2 regions of the Lelliottia sp. CFBP8978 genome follow, and region 2 is predicted to be linked to the other one. Evidence: predicted binding sites of a transcription regulator. Region 2 holds the regulator's gene; the other holds the start of a gene.
What was found. The regulator CRP, encoded in region 2, controls carbon source genes, mostly activating them, when cyclic AMP is high. The targets are predictions, from matches to a motif close to ATGTGANNNNNNTCACAT.
Positions count from the first base shown of each region.

Region 1: garD (galactarate dehydratase) is a predicted target of CRP. The motif match lies at 6,034-6,051, and genes of this name have one in related genera.

Region 1 covers NZ_CM188253.1:3,846,052-3,854,173, reverse strand. Annotated here, with positions in the region: gene dolP (division/outer membrane stress-associated lipid-binding lipoprotein) at 1-191, opposite strand, end outside; gene diaA (DnaA initiator-associating protein DiaA) at 201-791, opposite strand; gene SOM82_RS18025 (YraN family protein) at 814-1,209, opposite strand; gene SOM82_RS18020 (penicillin-binding protein activator) at 1,167-3,317, opposite strand; gene rsmI (16S rRNA (cytidine(1402)-2'-O)-methyltransferase) at 3,380-4,246, shown strand; gene garD (galactarate dehydratase) at 4,338-5,909, opposite strand; gene garP (galactarate/glucarate/glycerate transporter GarP) at 6,323-7,657, shown strand; gene garL (2-dehydro-3-deoxyglucarate aldolase) at 7,684-8,122, shown strand, end outside.
Region 2 covers NZ_CM188253.1:4,040,590-4,048,711, forward strand. Annotated here, with positions in the region: gene SOM82_RS19060 (hydrolase) at 88-1,110, shown strand; gene SOM82_RS19065 (YheU family protein) at 1,107-1,325, shown strand; gene SOM82_RS19070 (phosphoribulokinase) at 1,356-2,225, shown strand; gene SOM82_RS19075 (OsmC family protein) at 2,291-2,695, opposite strand; gene crp (cAMP-activated global transcriptional regulator CRP) at 3,006-3,638, shown strand; gene SOM82_RS19085 (YccS/YhfK family putative transporter) at 3,696-5,783, shown strand; gene argD (bifunctional acetylornithine/succinyldiaminopimelate transaminase) at 5,837-7,057, opposite strand; gene pabA (aminodeoxychorismate synthase component 2) at 7,144-7,707, opposite strand; gene SOM82_RS19100 (putative adenosine monophosphate-protein transferase Fic) at 7,739-8,122, opposite strand, start outside.

The sequences.
Region 1 (8,122 bases), 190 kb from region 2:
ATCTGTTCGTCTTTGGACAGGGCGCTGTTTACGCGTAATTCCAGCGTACCGTCATCCACCTGGGTTCCCACTGAGCGTGGGTCAGTTGCCGCTTTGGTGCCAACGGCTGCAGTACCAACCACAGCCGCAGCAATACATCCCTGAAGCAGAAGCGCAGAAATAAGGACTGCGAGGGGCGTTAATGCCTTCATTAGAACTCCTTAATCATCCTGGTGAGGGAAAAGCGTGTTATCAATCAGATCGCATAAGCAGTTCACTGTCAGCATGTGCATTTCCTGAATACGCGCGCTGCGATGAGAAGGAATGCGAATTTCCACATCCTGCGGACCGAGAAGCCCGGCCAGTTCGCCACCGTCATAGCCCGTCAGCGCAACGATAGTCATATCGCGCGTTACAGCAGCTTCAACGGCTTTGACGATATCACGGCTGTTACCCCGCGTGGAAATCGCCAGCAGAACATCCCCGGCATGGCCTAAGGCGCGCACCTGTTTTGCGTATATTTCATCATGCAGACGATCGTTGGCGATAGCCGTTAAGACCACATTATCGGTATTAAGTGCAATGGCAGGTAAACTTGGGCGTTCTGTTTCGAAGCGATTGATCATGCTGGCAGCAAAATGCTGTGCGTTGGCGGCTGACGTGCCATTACCACAACAGAGGATTTTGTTGCCATTCAGCAGGGACTGCACCAGCGTCATCGCTGCGCGAGAAATAGCATCCGGGAGGGCTTCCGCCGCTGCAATCTGAGTTTGAATGCTTTCTGTGAAACAAACCTTAATTCTTTCGAGCACGTTATCCCTTTAAAACTTTGTTTTATACGTCTTCGCCAAAGGCGTTTTTAAACCACTCAATGTCGTTTCCGGTGAAGGCTACCACATCGAACCGGCAATCCACAGTATCAAAACTCCCATTATGGCGGGCGAGCCACAAGCGGGCAGTGTGTAATAATTTTCGTTGTTTGGCGAGCGTCACGCTGGCGGCAGCGCCACCAAAGAAGGACGACTGTCGGAAACGCACCTCAATAAACACGGTGACCTGACCCTCTTTCATGATCAGGTCAATCTCGCCGCCACGTCCGCGAACGTTGGCGGCGATAAAACGCAGTCCTTTGCCTTCCAGCCAGCGACGCGCTGTTAACTCCCACGCGTCGCCAGTCTGCTTACGGCTTAACTGGCCGGGACGATCTGCCCCTGCTGGTATTTGAGCCATGATAACTTCCTGTTAATCACACAATCCTGAGTGGCCGTCAGATCGCCGGTATTGCCGTTAAGCTCAAAGCCTGGCACCTGGCGCATCTGGGTAAAGTGGTTAGCCAGCGCCCACGCATCGACACCCATTGCATACAAACGTGCCAGAGAGTAGTCGTTACGCACGCTGCTCAGCGCCTGCTGCATCAGTGCCGGATTACTGCCTGCCAGCATCGGGATTTCGCTGTACTGCAGACCATCCATCTCCAGACGGAAATCCGGACCGGCCGTCCCCTGCGCGCTGCGCGAGCTGGCATACAGCGTGACGCCGCTCTGGCTGCCGTTGCGCATGGCGATCATCGGCTTGATGAAGGCGATCTCCTCTGGCGTGGCGACGATATACGCCGCATCCACTTTGCCGCCACCGCTAATTTGTGCATCGGACGGTGGCGCAGGAATGGTCAGTCCGCCGATAGTGACGCTCTGCTGTTGCGGCAGGCTTGCAGAAACCGGACTGCCGGTCAAGGCGATACCCGACCCGCCGTTGACGCCCGCTCTCAGTTCCGAGGTGGAACCAAATTTCTGCTGAAGTACTACGCTGCCGCCCAGCTGTTGCCACTCTTGGGCAAACGCATTCGCCACGCGGTCGCCCAGTGCGCTACGTGGAGTCAGCAGCAGCGGAGCTTGTTTTCCCTGCTCGTGGATATGGCGCGCGGCATCGCGAGCTTCATCTTCCGGTGAAAGGGCGAAGTAACAAATGTTTGCGCGATTCTGCACCTGCTCCGGCTGGTTGAGTGCCAGCACGTTCAGCGAGGTATTGCTCTTCATCAGCTCTTCGACGTTATTTTTCAGCAGCGGACCGACAACAATACTGGCCCCGTCCTGCTGGGCCTGCGCCAGAACCTGATCGAGCGGTTGCGAGCTGGTATCGTAAACTTTTAGCTCAGCGCCTGGATTCGCTGTGGTTGCGGCCACGGTTTGTGGCTGCGCGGCGGGCTGCTGTTCCGGTGCGGCGGTTTGCGGCGCAGGCGCAGCGACATCGGTTGCCGGGGCTGCTGGCGCTTGCGCCGGGGTCTGTGCCTGCGCTTCTGGCGCTGGCGCGGCTGCCGGAGGAGTGGTTGGCGCCGTGACCGGATTCTGCATCGTGCCCTGTGCAGGCGCTTGCGAAGTCGTTAAATCACTGGTTTCCGCCGCAGACGGGCTAATGACGTCATTCACGTTCGCGGCCTGGGCGGACTGATCGGGAATCGCATTCCCGGCTACCGCCGTCGTGCCATTTTTTGCCGCTTCAAAGCCCTGCTGAATGGTGCGACCGAATACCGCCGCCTGGCCGTTGAGCGGCAGCAGAAGGGCGATCTTATTCACGGAGGCGGGTTTGAAGTTTTGCACATTCACCAGCTGCGACGGCAGCATTTTCGCGCCCGGGTTTTGCGGATAACGCGTTTGCCAGTCGGTGATCCCTGCTTTAAGCATCTTTGGGTCGCTGCGGTTGTTGAACCACATCTGCTGCAAATCCAGCCAGCCCTGCAGCACATTTTCGTCGGCATTGATCACCAGGGTCTGCGCCTGTTCCGGCGTCATCGCGGAGAGTGCTTGCCAGGTCGCATCAATGTTCTTCTGCTTATCCGCCGCGTTCAGTAACGGCTCCTGAGCAATTAAAGCCCGAAGGAGTTGCAGTGAAGGACGCCCCTGCTCGGTGGCAATGATTGCCTGCCAGTAGCGCGCTTGCTGATTGTTTTCCAGCGCTTTGACGTCGATGTCGCTCAGGATCTTTTTCGCCGCCGGGTAATCTTTCTGCGCAATTTTCAGTTCAGCGGAGAGAAGGGATTGCTCGTGACGCTGGGTGTCGTTCAAATCCTGCGGCAGCTGGTTATACAGTTCGGACGCCTGCTGCGTCTTGCCTTCCTTCAGCAGTGAACGAATGGCAAGTAATTGCCAGTTGGTCTTGGTATCATCTGAGCTCTGCGACATTTGTTGCAGATAATAGCCGGAATCAGCCTGCGCAGTCCCCTGCATATGGGCAGCAGTTTGATCGGGCGCCTGGGTGCCACAGCCTGCAAAGAGTAAGGCTGCCAGCACGACAGGAAGGCTGCGCGAAGCTTTTGTTCGAAGAAACGTTAACGGTACCATACTGTATCCAGTGATATTTTTTAGGCAATGCTCAATATTAAATCGGCAATACGGACTAAACAATGAAACAACACGAAACGGCAGATAATTCTCAAGGCCAGCTTTATATTGTACCTACTCCTATCGGGAATTTGTCTGATATTACCCAACGTGCACTCACCGTTTTACAAGCCGTTGATTTAATTGCCGCTGAAGATACCCGCCACACCGGCCTGTTGCTGCAACATTTCGCCATCAACGCTCGTTTGTTCGCATTACACGATCACAATGAGCAACAAAAAGCGCAGATGCTGGTGGATAAACTCAAGGCGGGGCAGAACATTGCGCTGGTGTCCGATGCCGGAACGCCGCTGATTAACGATCCCGGTTACCACCTGGTTCGCACCTGTCGTGAAGCCGGTATCCGCGTGGTACCGCTGCCGGGGCCGTGCGCGGCGATTGCGGCTTTAAGTGCGGCGGGCCTGCCGTCGGATCGCTTCTGCTACGAAGGTTTCTTACCGGCAAAATCCAAAGGTCGCCGTGACACGCTGAAAGAACTGGAAGCGGAACCGCGGACGCTGATTTTCTATGAGTCCACCCACCGTCTGCTGGAAAGTTTAGAGGATATGGTCGCTGTGTGGGGGGAAGCCCGCTATGTGGTACTGGCGCGTGAGCTCACTAAAACCTGGGAAACGATCCACGGCGCACCCGTGGGAGAATTGCTGGCCTGGGTGAAAGAAGATGAAAACCGCCGCAAAGGCGAGATGGTGCTGATTGTTGAAGGCCATAAGGCGCAGGAAGATGCGCTGCCAGCCGACGCGCTGCGTACGCTGGCACTGTTGCAAACCGAGCTGCCACTGAAAAAAGCCGCTGCGCTTGCCGCTGAAATTCACGGCGTGAAAAAGAACGCGCTGTATAAATATGCTCTGGAGCAGCAGGACAACGGTTAACGGTAAACCGGGCGAGCGTCATGCCGCCCGGCCTGTTATCCAGCGACCGGTTCCCTCCGCCCTTGCGGGAAGAGGGAAGTGGGGCGAAGAATCAGGTCACCGGAGCCGGGTTAAATACCGCCAGTTGGTTATGCAATCCCCACTGATCGGAGAAGGTTTTCTTCCGGCCGCTCGCCACATCCAGGATGAAGTGGAACAGTTTCCAGCCCACGTCCTCAATGCTCTCTTCGCCCGTCGCAATGGTTCCCGCGTTAATATCCATTAAGTCATACCAGCGGTTCGCCAGCTCAGTACGGGTCGCCATCTTGATTACCGGAACCGCCATCAGACCGTACGGCGTGCCACGCCCGGTGGTAAAGACTTGTACCGTAATACCGGATGCCACCTGCTGCGTACCGCAGACAAAATCGCTCGCAGGCGTTGCGGCATAAATCAGACCGCGTTTGGTTGGACGCTGGCCTGGTGAAAGCACCTCAGAGATGGCGCTCTGGCCGGATTTAGCAATCGAGCCGAGGGCCTTTTCGACCACGTTCGCCAGGCCACCTTTTTTGTTGCCCGGCGACGGGTTAGCGCTGCGGTCGGTTTGCCCGAGATCGAGATAGTTATCGTACCAGGCCATCTCCTCCAGCAGGCGCTTACCCACTTCTTCATTGATGGCTCGCGGCGTGAGAAGGTGAATTGCATCGCGGACTTCAGTGACTTCCGAGAACATGACCGTTGCGCCACAGCGAACAAACAGATCGGAGGCATAACCCACTGCCGGATTCGCAGTGACGCCTGAGAAAGCATCGCTGCCGCCGCACTGCGTGCCGACAACCAGCTCTGAGGCCGGGCAGGTTTCGCGCTGGCGTTTATTCAGTTTTTCCAGATGGCGGACGGCAACCTGGAGAATATCGTCGACCATGGATTTAAAGCCGACGTGATGTTCATCCTGCAAACGGACGATGCTGGCGTCATCAACCGCGATGGCTTTGACATCTTCGGTGCCCTGCAGCAGACGCTCCGGCTGGAGCTTTTCACAGCCCAGGCCAATCACCATCACTTCGCCGCCAAAATTCGGGTTCAGCGCAATGTTATGGATAGTCCGAATCGGTACGACCGCCGCCGGGGCATTAATGGCGACACCGCAGCCATAGAGATGATTCAGGCCGACCACGCCGTCAACGTTCGGATATTTCGGCAGCAAATCACGTTCGATGATTTTGACCACGTAATCCACCACGCCCGCCACGCAATGCACGCTGGTGGTAATGCCGAGCAGGTTTTTCGTTCCCACGCTGCCGTCTGCGTTGCGGTAGCCTTCAAAGGTATAACCTTCCAGAGGCGGCAGCGGTTCAGGGACGCGAGTGGCCAGCGGTAGTGTATTCAGCGGCGGGGCTTTAGGCAGTTCAACTAATGATTCATCAATCCAGCTGCCCTGAGGTATCGCGCGCACGGCGTAACCGATGATTTCGCCGTAGCGGATGATTTCGCCATGCGCCGGAATATCGACCAGTGCGACTTTGTGTCCCTGGGGAATGTGTTCAATAAGCGCCAGGCCATCAGGAAAACGAGTTCCCGCTTTCAGGCCATTGTCATTAACAATGATCGCCACGTTATCTGTGTCGTGTACCTTAATATAGAACGCCGTAGGCGACGCTTGTCGAATTTCGATGTCGGCCATTGCTCATTATTCTCCAGTTAAATCTTAGATATTAAATGCAGTGACAAGAGTGTTTATTTTCTTATTGTCAGAAATAAAGACGCTGCTTTGTTGAATAAAGAATGTCAGGACTCGGAGGATAAAAATGTGACGAAGATCACTCCCCTGAGTGCGCATCACCGCCGTCTGGCGAGTAATGCGTAAATCTGTGCATCAGCGCCCAGATGATTGTGCATATGCTCAAAATAATGTTCTTAAATACGCATATAATTGAGCGATACAACAATGTGCAGGGCAGGGCTGATGTTTATACTTAATCACGATTTCATTGTATCTGGTTAATTAACTGATATTGCCTGCTATCAATAAATAATCAGTAAAACGATTCCAAAAATAATAAAAACACCTACACCGATGTACCTGAGGAAATTAAAATGTCACTGGATACTGCTGTAGAAACAAAAAAGGGTATTCATACCCGTCATTTAATATTGCTGATTATCTTTATTGTGACCGCGGTGAACTATGCGGACCGCGCGACACTTTCTATTGCCGGGACAGAAGTCGCGAAAGAGCTCCAGTTAAGTGCCGTGTCGATGGGGTATATCTTCTCTGCATTTGGCTGGGCCTATCTGCTGATGCAGATCCCGGGCGGCTGGTTGCTCGATAAATTTGGCTCGAAGAAGGTTTATACCTATAGCCTGTTCTTCTGGTCGCTGTTCACGTTCTTACAGGGTTTTGTTGATTTCTTCCCGCTGGCGTGGGCAGGTATCTCCATGTTCTGTATGCGTTTTATGCTGGGTTTCTCGGAGGCCCCGTCTTTCCCGGCCAACGCCCGTATTGTGGCCGCCTGGTTCCCGACGAAAGAGCGCGGCACTGCCTCGGCTATTTTTAACTCTGCGCAATATTTTTCTCTGGCACTTTTCTCACCGCTGCTGGGCTGGTTGACCTTCGCGTGGGGCTGGGAACATGTCTTTACCGTGATGGGTGTGATTGGCTTTGTTCTGACCGGGCTGTGGGTGAAGTTTATCCATAACCCAACCGACCATCCGCGTATGTCTGCAGAAGAGCTGAAGTTCATCTCGGACGGCGGCGCGGTAGTCGATATGGATCATAAAAAGCCAGGCGACAAAGCGGCAAGCGGACCAAAACTGCATTACATCAAACAGTTGTTGACCAACCGCATGATGCTCGGCGTATTTTTTGGTCAATACTTTATCAACACCATTACCTGGTTCTTCCTCACCTGGTTCCCGATTTATCTGGTGCAGGAGAAGGGAATGTCAATTCTGAAGGTCGGCATGGTGGCCTCTATTCCGGCACTGTGCGGTTTTGCGGGTGGCGTACTGGGCGGCGTGTTCTCAGACCATCTGATCAAAAGCGGCAAGTCTATTACCCTGGCGCGTAAGTTACCGATTGTGCTCGGCATGCTACTGGCATCGACCATTATCCTGTGCAACTACACCAACAATACCGCGCTGGTGGTGGCATTGATGGCGCTGGCATTCTTCGGTAAAGGCTTTGGTGCGCTGGGCTGGCCGGTCATTTCTGACACCGCGCCAAAAGAGATTGTGGGCCTGTGTGGCGGTGTGTTCAACGTCTTCGGTAACGTGGCGTCGATTGTCACGCCTCTGGTGATTGGCTATCTGGTGAGCGAACTGCATTCATTTAATGCGGCTCTGGTATTCGTTGGCTGCTCGGCGTTGATGGCGATGGTGTGTTACCTGTTCGTGGTAGGCGACATCAAACGTATGGAATTGCAGAAATAAATCACGATTCATTGAAGGTATAAGCGATGAGTAACGATATTTTCCCGAACAAGTTTAAAGCGGCCCTGGCGGCAAAAGAGATTCAGATTGGCTGCTGGTCTGCGCTGGCTAACCCCATCAGCACCGAAGTGTTAGGGCTGGCAGGGTTTGACTGGCTGGTACTGGACGGCGAACACGCGCCGAATGACATCACCACGTTTATTCCGCAACTGATGGCGCTAAAGGGGAGCCACAGCGCGCCGGTGGTGCGTGTGCCAACCAACGAGCCGGTGATTATTAAGCGCCTGCTGGATATCGGCTTCTATAACTTCCTGATCCCGTTTGTGGAAAATGTGGAAGAAGCGGTACAGGCCGTGGCGTCTACCCGCTATCCGCCAGAAGGTATTCGCGGCGTGTCCGTTTCTCATCGCGCCAATATGTTCGGCACGGTGCCGGACTACTTTGCCCAGTCCAACCAGAACATCA
Region 2 (8,122 bases):
CAGAGGTAAACACCCCTCGTTTTTCTTAAACAGAGTACACTTCGGCAGGTATAGTAAACGGCTGACAAGAATGAATATCGCATCGTTATGACTCACATCATCCCATCTGACTTCGACATCGCGAGTGACGAAAGCACTGCATTTGTTCCTATGCGCGGTGTGGCTAACCCGCACCTGCAAACCATGCTGCCGAGGCTGCTTCGTCGTCGATTGCAGTTTACCCCTCACTGGCAGCGCCTCGATTTGCCTGACGGCGATTTTGTCGATCTGGCCTGGAGCGAAGATCCTGAACAGGCGAAGCATAAACCGCGTCTGGTGGTGTTTCATGGTCTGGAAGGGAGTCTGCACAGCCCCTACGCCCACGGCTTGATCCATGCGACAAAACAGCGCGGCTGGCTCGGCGTGGTGATGCATTTTCGCGGATGCAGCGGCGAGCCCAATCGCCAGAAACGGATTTACCACTCCGGCGAAACCGAAGACGGGACCTGGTTTTTACGCTGGCTGGCCGACAGTTTTGGCCCCGCGCCAACGGCTGCCGTCGGCTATTCGCTGGGGGGCAACATGCTTGCCTGCCTGCTGGCAAAAGAGAGTGACGATATCCCGCTGGATGCGGCGGTGATTGTCTCTGCGCCCTTTATGCTTGAGCAGTGCAGTTACCATATGGAAAAGGGGTTTTCACGGGTCTATCAGCGCTACCTGCTGAATTTGCTCAAAGCCAATGCGGCGCGTAAGCTCAAAGCCTATCCGGACACGCTGCCAATTAGCCTGCAACAGCTGAAGCGTATGCGCCGTCTGCGTGAATTCGACGATCTGATTACGTCGAAGATCCACGGCTTTGCCGACGCGATAGATTACTATCGTCAGTGTAGCGCCATGCCGTTGCTGAATCAGATCACCAAACCGACGCTGATCATCCATGCCAAAGACGATCCGTTTATGGATCATCACTCCATTCCGGCGCCGGAACATCTGCCCGCCAACGTACAGTATCAACTGACTGAGCATGGCGGCCATGTCGGCTTTATCAGCGGCACATTACGACGGCCAAAAATGTGGCTGGAAGCGCGGATCCCCGACTGGTTAACCCCCTACCTGGAAGGCAAAAAATGATGATTCCCTGGCAGGATCTGGCTCCCGAAACGCTGGATAGCCTGATTGAAAGCTTTGTATTACGCGAGGGCACCGATTATGGTGAACATGAACGTTCGCTTGAGCAAAAGGTCGCCGATGTAAAACGGCAGCTACAAAGTGGCGAGGTGTTGCTGGTGTGGTCTGAACTGCACGAAACCGTCAACATCATGCCGCGCAATCAGTTTCGCGGTTGATTGTTCCATCTTTCCAGTCAGGGAGTTGCTATGTCCGCCAGACATCCGGTTATTGCCGTTACGGGTTCAAGTGGTGCGGGAACCACCACCACCAGCCTCGCTTTTCGCAAGATCTTCGCCCAACTCAATTTGCATGCTGCCGAAGTTGAAGGTGACAGCTTTCACCGCTATACCCGTCCGGAAATGGATATGGCGATTCGCAAGGCCCGCGATTCAGGGAAGCACATCAGCTATTTCGGCCCTGATGCGAACGATTTCGGCCTGCTGGAACAAACCTTTATTGATTACGGCCACACCGGTAAAGGTCAGTCGCGCAAGTATCTGCATACCTACGATGAAGCCGTCCCATGGAACCAGGTTCCGGGTACGTTTACGCCGTGGCAGCCGCTGCCGGAACCCACCGATGTCCTGTTCTACGAAGGATTGCATGGCGGCGTAGTGACACCCCAGCATGACGTGGCGCGCCATGTTGATCTGCTGGTGGGCGTGGTGCCGATTGTCAATCTGGAGTGGATCCAGAAGCTGACCCGTGACATGAGCGAACGCGGCCATTCCCGTGAAGCGGTGATGGATTCTGTCGTGCGCTCAATGGAAGATTACATCAACTATCTGACACCACAGTTTTCACGAACCCACATCAACTTCCAGCGCGTTCCGACGGTGGACACCTCAAACCCGTTCGCAGCAAAAACCATTCCGTCACTGGACGAGAGTTTTGTGGTGATCCACTTCCGCAATCTGGAAGACATTGATTACCCCTGGCTGCTGGCGATGCTGCAGGGCTCATTTATTTCCCACATCAATACATTGGTGGTCCCGGGCGGGAAGATGGGTCTGGCGATGGAGCTGATTATGATGCCGCTGGTGCAGCGACTGATGGAAGGCAAGAAGATCGAGTAACCCTATTCCCTCTCCCCGTGCAGAGGGTCACGATGAGGGCATCGGTGCGCACGATGCCCCATCAGTCAGCCTTCGATCACATCATACGAATGCGTGATTTTCACCGCTTTTTCCAGCATTAACGCCACAGAGCAGTACTTCTCGGCAGAGAGATCGACCGCGCGGGAAACCGCCGCATCCTTCAGATCTTTCCCGGTCACGATAAAGTGCAAATTGATATGCGTGAACAGGCGCGGGGCCTCTTCGCGACGCTCGGAGGTCAGCTTCACTTCGCAGTCCGTCACCTCATGGCGACCCTTTTGCAGAATCGAAACCACGTCGATTGCGCTACAGCCGCCGGCGGCCATCAGCACAACTTCCATCGGGCTTGGCGCTTTATCACCGGAGTTACCATCCATCAAAATCTGGTGTCCGGAAGCGGATTCACCGAGGAACGTTAAACCTTCAACCCATTTCACACGCGCTTGCATATTCATTAACTCCGACGTTGCAATTTTCCGAACAGATTACGCGCGCGTTACAATTCTCGCAACGGAAGACGACCTGCGTCATGCTGAAGCGAGACACCAGGAGACACGCGGCGAAAGCTATGCTAAAACACTCTGGATGCTACAGTAATACATTGACGTTACACATGTATGCAGAGGACATCAAACATTACTGGCTGCGAAACAAAATGACAGCCGCATTCCCAGGTACGGGGAAGAATTCGATTGCAACCCCAGAGTCAGGATGCGATTTATGACTCTGGTGACAGCTTATAACAGAGGATAACAGCGCATGGTGCTTGGCAAACCGCAAACAGACCCGACTCTCGAATGGTTCTTGTCTCATTGCCACATTCATAAGTACCCATCGAAGAGCACGCTGATTCACCAGGGTGAAAAAGCGGAAACGTTGTATTACATCGTCAAAGGCTCGGTGGCAGTGCTGATTAAGGATGAAGAAGGGAAAGAAATGATCCTTTCTTATCTGAACCAGGGTGATTTCATCGGTGAACTGGGCCTGTTTGAAGAAGGCCAGGAACGTAGCGCCTGGGTACGTGCAAAAACCGCGTGTGAAGTCGCCGAAATCTCCTACAAGAAATTCCGTCAGTTGATCCAGGTGAATCCGGATATTCTGATGCGTCTTTCTTCGCAGATGGCTCGCCGCCTGCAGGTCACTTCCGAGAAAGTGGGTAACCTTGCCTTCCTGGACGTGACAGGCCGCATCGCACAGACATTGCTGAACCTGGCGAAACAGCCTGACGCCATGACCCACCCGGACGGTATGCAAATTAAAATTACCCGTCAGGAAATTGGTCAGATCGTCGGGTGTTCTCGTGAGACCGTTGGCCGTATCCTGAAAATGCTGGAAGATCAGAATCTGATCTCCGCCCACGGTAAAACTATCGTGGTTTACGGAACGCGTTAATTCCGGTCAGACGGCGTGCCATCGCAAGGTGTCACGCCGTTTTTGTCTCTGGCAACCATGTGGCGCAGGCTGATTTATCACCCGGAAGTTAACTACGCACTTCGGCAAACGCTGGTGTTATGTCTCCCCGTGGCTGTCGGTCTGATTCTCGGCCAACTGCAACATGGTCTGCTGTTCTCTCTCGTGCCTGCCTGCTGTAACATCGCCGGTCTGGACACCCCGCATAAGCGCTTTTTCAAACGTCTGATTATTGGCGGCAGTTTGTTTGCCGGTTGCAGCCTCGCCGTGCAGCTCTTACTTGCCCGCGACATTCCTCTGCCGCTGATTTTAACCGTGCTGGCGATGACGCTCGGCGTCACCGCGGAGATCAGTTCGCTTCATGCGCGCCTGCTGCCCGCATCGCTCATCGCCGCGATTTTCACCCTTAGCCTTGCCGGAAATATGCCCATCTGGGAGCCGCTGCTGATCTATGCCCTCGGCACGTTGTGGTACGGATTGTTCAACTGGTTCTGGTTCTGGATGTGGCGCGAACAGCCCTTACGCGAATCCCTGAGCCTGCTGTACGTCCAGCTCGCGGAGTATTGCGAAGCAAAATACACCTTGCTGACGCAACATACCGATCCGGAAAAGTCGCTGCCGCCGCTGCTCACTCGCCAGCAAAAGGTGGTGGATCTGATTAGCCAGTGCTACCAGCAGCTCCATATGCTGGCCGCCAATAAGAATCATGAATACAAGCGGCTGCTGCGCACGTTTCAGGTCGGGCTGGATCTTCAGGAGCATATTTCCGTCAGCCTGCATTATCCTGCCGAGGTGCAAAAACTGGTGGAGCGCAGCCACGCCGAAGCGGTGATCCGCTGGAATGCGCAAACGGTCGCCGCGCGCCTGCGGGTACTGGCTGACGATATTCTGTACCACCGCTACCCCACGCGCTTTACGATGGAAAAACAGCTGGGCGCGCTGGAGAAAATCGCACGTCAGCATCCGGACAATCCGGTCGGGCAGTTCTGCGCCTGGCACTTTAGCCGCATCGCGCGCGTGCTCCGCACCCAGCGCCCCCTCTATTCCCGCGACCTGATGGCCGATAAGCAAAAACGCCTGCCGTTGCTGCCAGCGTTAAAAAGCTATTTGTCCCTGAAATCCTCGGCCCTGCGCAATGCGGCGCGGATCAGCGTAATGCTCAGCATTGCCAGCCTGATGGGCATGGCGCTGCATCTACCGAAACCCTACTGGATTTTAATGACGGTGCTGTTTGTCACGCAAAATGGCTACGGCGCCACCCGCGTGCGGATCCTGCACCGGGCAGCGGGCACGGTCGCAGGACTGGTGATTGCTGGCATAACGCTGCACTTCCACGTACCGGACGGCTTCGCCCTGGCAGGAATGCTGGTGATCACCCTCGTGGGTTATCTGATTATCCGCAAAAACTACGGCTGGGCGATGGTCGGATTTACCGTCACGGCGGTGTATACCCTGCAATTGCTCACGCTGAACGGCGAACAGTATATTGTCGCGCGACTGGTGGATACGTTGATTGGCTGTCTGATCGCCTTTGGCGGCATGGTCTGGCTGTGGCCCCAGTGGCAGAGTGGGCTGTTGCGACAGAATGCGCACGATGCGCTGGAGGCCGATCAGCAGGCGATTCGCCTTATTCTGAGCGACGATCCGCAGCCTTCCCCGCTGGCCTATCAGCGCATGAAGGTCAATCAGGCCCATAACGCGCTGTTTAACTCCCTCAATCAGGCGATGCAGGAGCCGGGCTTTAATTCCCATTATCTGGCGGATATGAAGCTGTGGGTCACCCATAGCCAGTTTATCGTCGAGCATATCAATGCCATGACCACGCTGGCACGCGAGCATGCGATGCTGACGCCGGACCTGGCGCAGCGCTATTTGCAGTCGTGTGAAATTGCGCTGCAGCGATGCCAGCAGCGTCTGGAGTATGACGCGCCGGGGGAATCCGGAGACTCTAACATTCTTGAAGCACCGGAAACGCTCACCTGGGGCCCTATGAGCACGCTGGAACAGCATTTACAGCGCGTTCTGGGACATCTGAACACCATGCACACCATTTCGTCGGTCGCATGGCGTCAGCGCCCGCATCACGGCATTTGGCTGACGCGGATTATGCGCCGTAAGGCGTCGTAAGTTTTGCGGCTCCGTATTCCGGGACAAAACCAAGCCGCTACCTGGCGACTCCATTAGCCCTGAACGATCTTCTTCACCGCACTGGCAAAACGCGTCATCCCGGCTTCGATATCCTGCTCTTCCACCACCAGCGACGGCGCAAAGCGCATTACATCTGGGCCGGCATTCAGTACCATCACCCCTTCGTGCGCAGCCGCATGGAGGAAGTCACGCGCGCGGCCTTTATACTGCGGCTTCAGTTCCGCACCGACTAACAGTCCCATGCCGCGAATATCGCTGAACACGTCGTACTGTGCGTCGATCTTCTGAAGATGCTGCACAAACTGCTCGCGCTTCGCGTTGACGCCGTTCAGCACTTCCGGGGTGTTGATAATATCGAACGCCGCTCCGGCAATCGCGCACGCCAGCGGGTTGCCGCCATAAGTGGAACCGTGAGAGCCGACGTGGAAGGCTGATGCGATCTCTTGCGTCGTCAGTACGGCGCTCACCGGGAAACCGCCGCCCAGGGCTTTCGCACTGGTCAGAATATCCGGCGTTACACCATAGTGCATATACGCAAACAGATCGCCGGTACGCCCCATTCCACTTTGCACCTCATCAAACACCAGCAGCGCCTGATGCGCATCGCACAGCGCGCGCAGGCCTTTCAGGAACTCTGGCGTTGCGGCGGTTACGCCGCCCTCACCCTGGATCGGCTCCACCACTACCGCGCAGGTGTGATCGTCCATCACGGCTTTTACGGCATGCAGATCGTTAAATGGCACATGGATAATATCGGCCGGTTTCGGGCCGAAACCGTCAGAGTATTTCGGCTGCCCACCCACGGAGACCGTGAACAGCGAACGGCCGTGGAACGCATTGTGGAACGCGATAATTTTGCTTTTATAGGGGCTGTGGCGAGTGGATGCGTAATAGCGCGCCAGTTTGAAGGCGGTTTCGTTGGCTTCGGTGCCGGAGTTCATAAACAGCACGCGCTCGGCAAACGTCGCGTCGATCATCTTGCGGCCCAGACGCAGCGCCGGTTCATTGGTAAATACGTTGCTGGTATGCCACAACGTTTCGCCCTGGGTTTTTAGCGCGTCGACCAGGGCAGGATGGCAATGCCCCAGCGCCGTCACTGCAATACCGCCCGCAAAATCCACGTACTCTTTGCCCTGCTGATCCCATACCCGGCTACCTTTGCCTTTAACCGGGATAAACTCCGCCGGTGCATAAATTGGCAGGATCACTTCGTCGAATGTTGCGCGTGTAATTGCAGATTGCTCAGTTGCCATGTCATGCCCATCCATTTTATGTCACATTTTTAGTGAGAATATAATCACAAAATATGCATAAAAAATCACAACAAGGCAATAAAAATTCAGCGATTGACGAAATTGGCGAGAAGCTGGTGGCCCTGTTCGCTCAGTATGCTCTCCGGGTGGAACTGCACCCCTTCGAGATCCCATTCGCGATGGCGAATGCCCATGATCTCCCGGGTGTCGCTCCAGGCGGTAACCTCAAAGCACTCAGGCAACGTGGGCGGATCGATAACCAGCGAGTGATAACGCGTAACGGTAAGAGGATTATTCAGGCCAATGAACACCCCCGTTCCCGTGTGAGTCACCGGGGATGTTTTGCCGTGCATCACTTTCGCAGCACGAACAATCGTGGCGCCGAAGACCTGGCCGATGGCCTGATGCCCCAGACAGACGCCAAGGATCGGCAATTTACCCGCGAAATGGCGGATAACATCCAGGGAAATACCGGACTCATCGGGCGTGCAGGGCCCCGGCGAAATGACGATTTTCTCTGGCGACAGCGATTGAACGTCAGCCAGCGTCAGCTCATCATTGCGCCGCACCACCACCTCCGCACCCAGTTCACAAAAATACTGGTAAAGGTTCCAGGTAAAGGAATCGTAGTTATCAATCAGCAGAATCATGGCGGCTCCGGGACAAAAAGGCCGCCCTATTCTACTCAGTTTCCCGCGCTTCACTCACTACTTTGGCAAAGATGGTATTGAGTGGGGTCAAATCCCCCATCGCGCCACTTTGGTTAGCGTCTGACCACGCCTTTGGATCGATATCCTGCCAGCTTAGCTGGTACCCCGCGTGGATCGCCAGCTGTTCAAAGAACACGCGCTGAGCAATCCCGTTGCCAATGCGGAACGGGTGTAAAACGTTTATTTCACAGTAGTAGTGGCTGAGGCGGGCGATAAATTCGTCGCGCTCAAGACCCGTCAGATAGCCTTCGTCCTCCAGATCCTGCATCAGCGCATTGCCCTCTTTCTCGATATAAGCAAAGTGGCAAAAACGCGTGTCGCCCTGGTAGATATCAACCTCACGGAACTCGCCAGC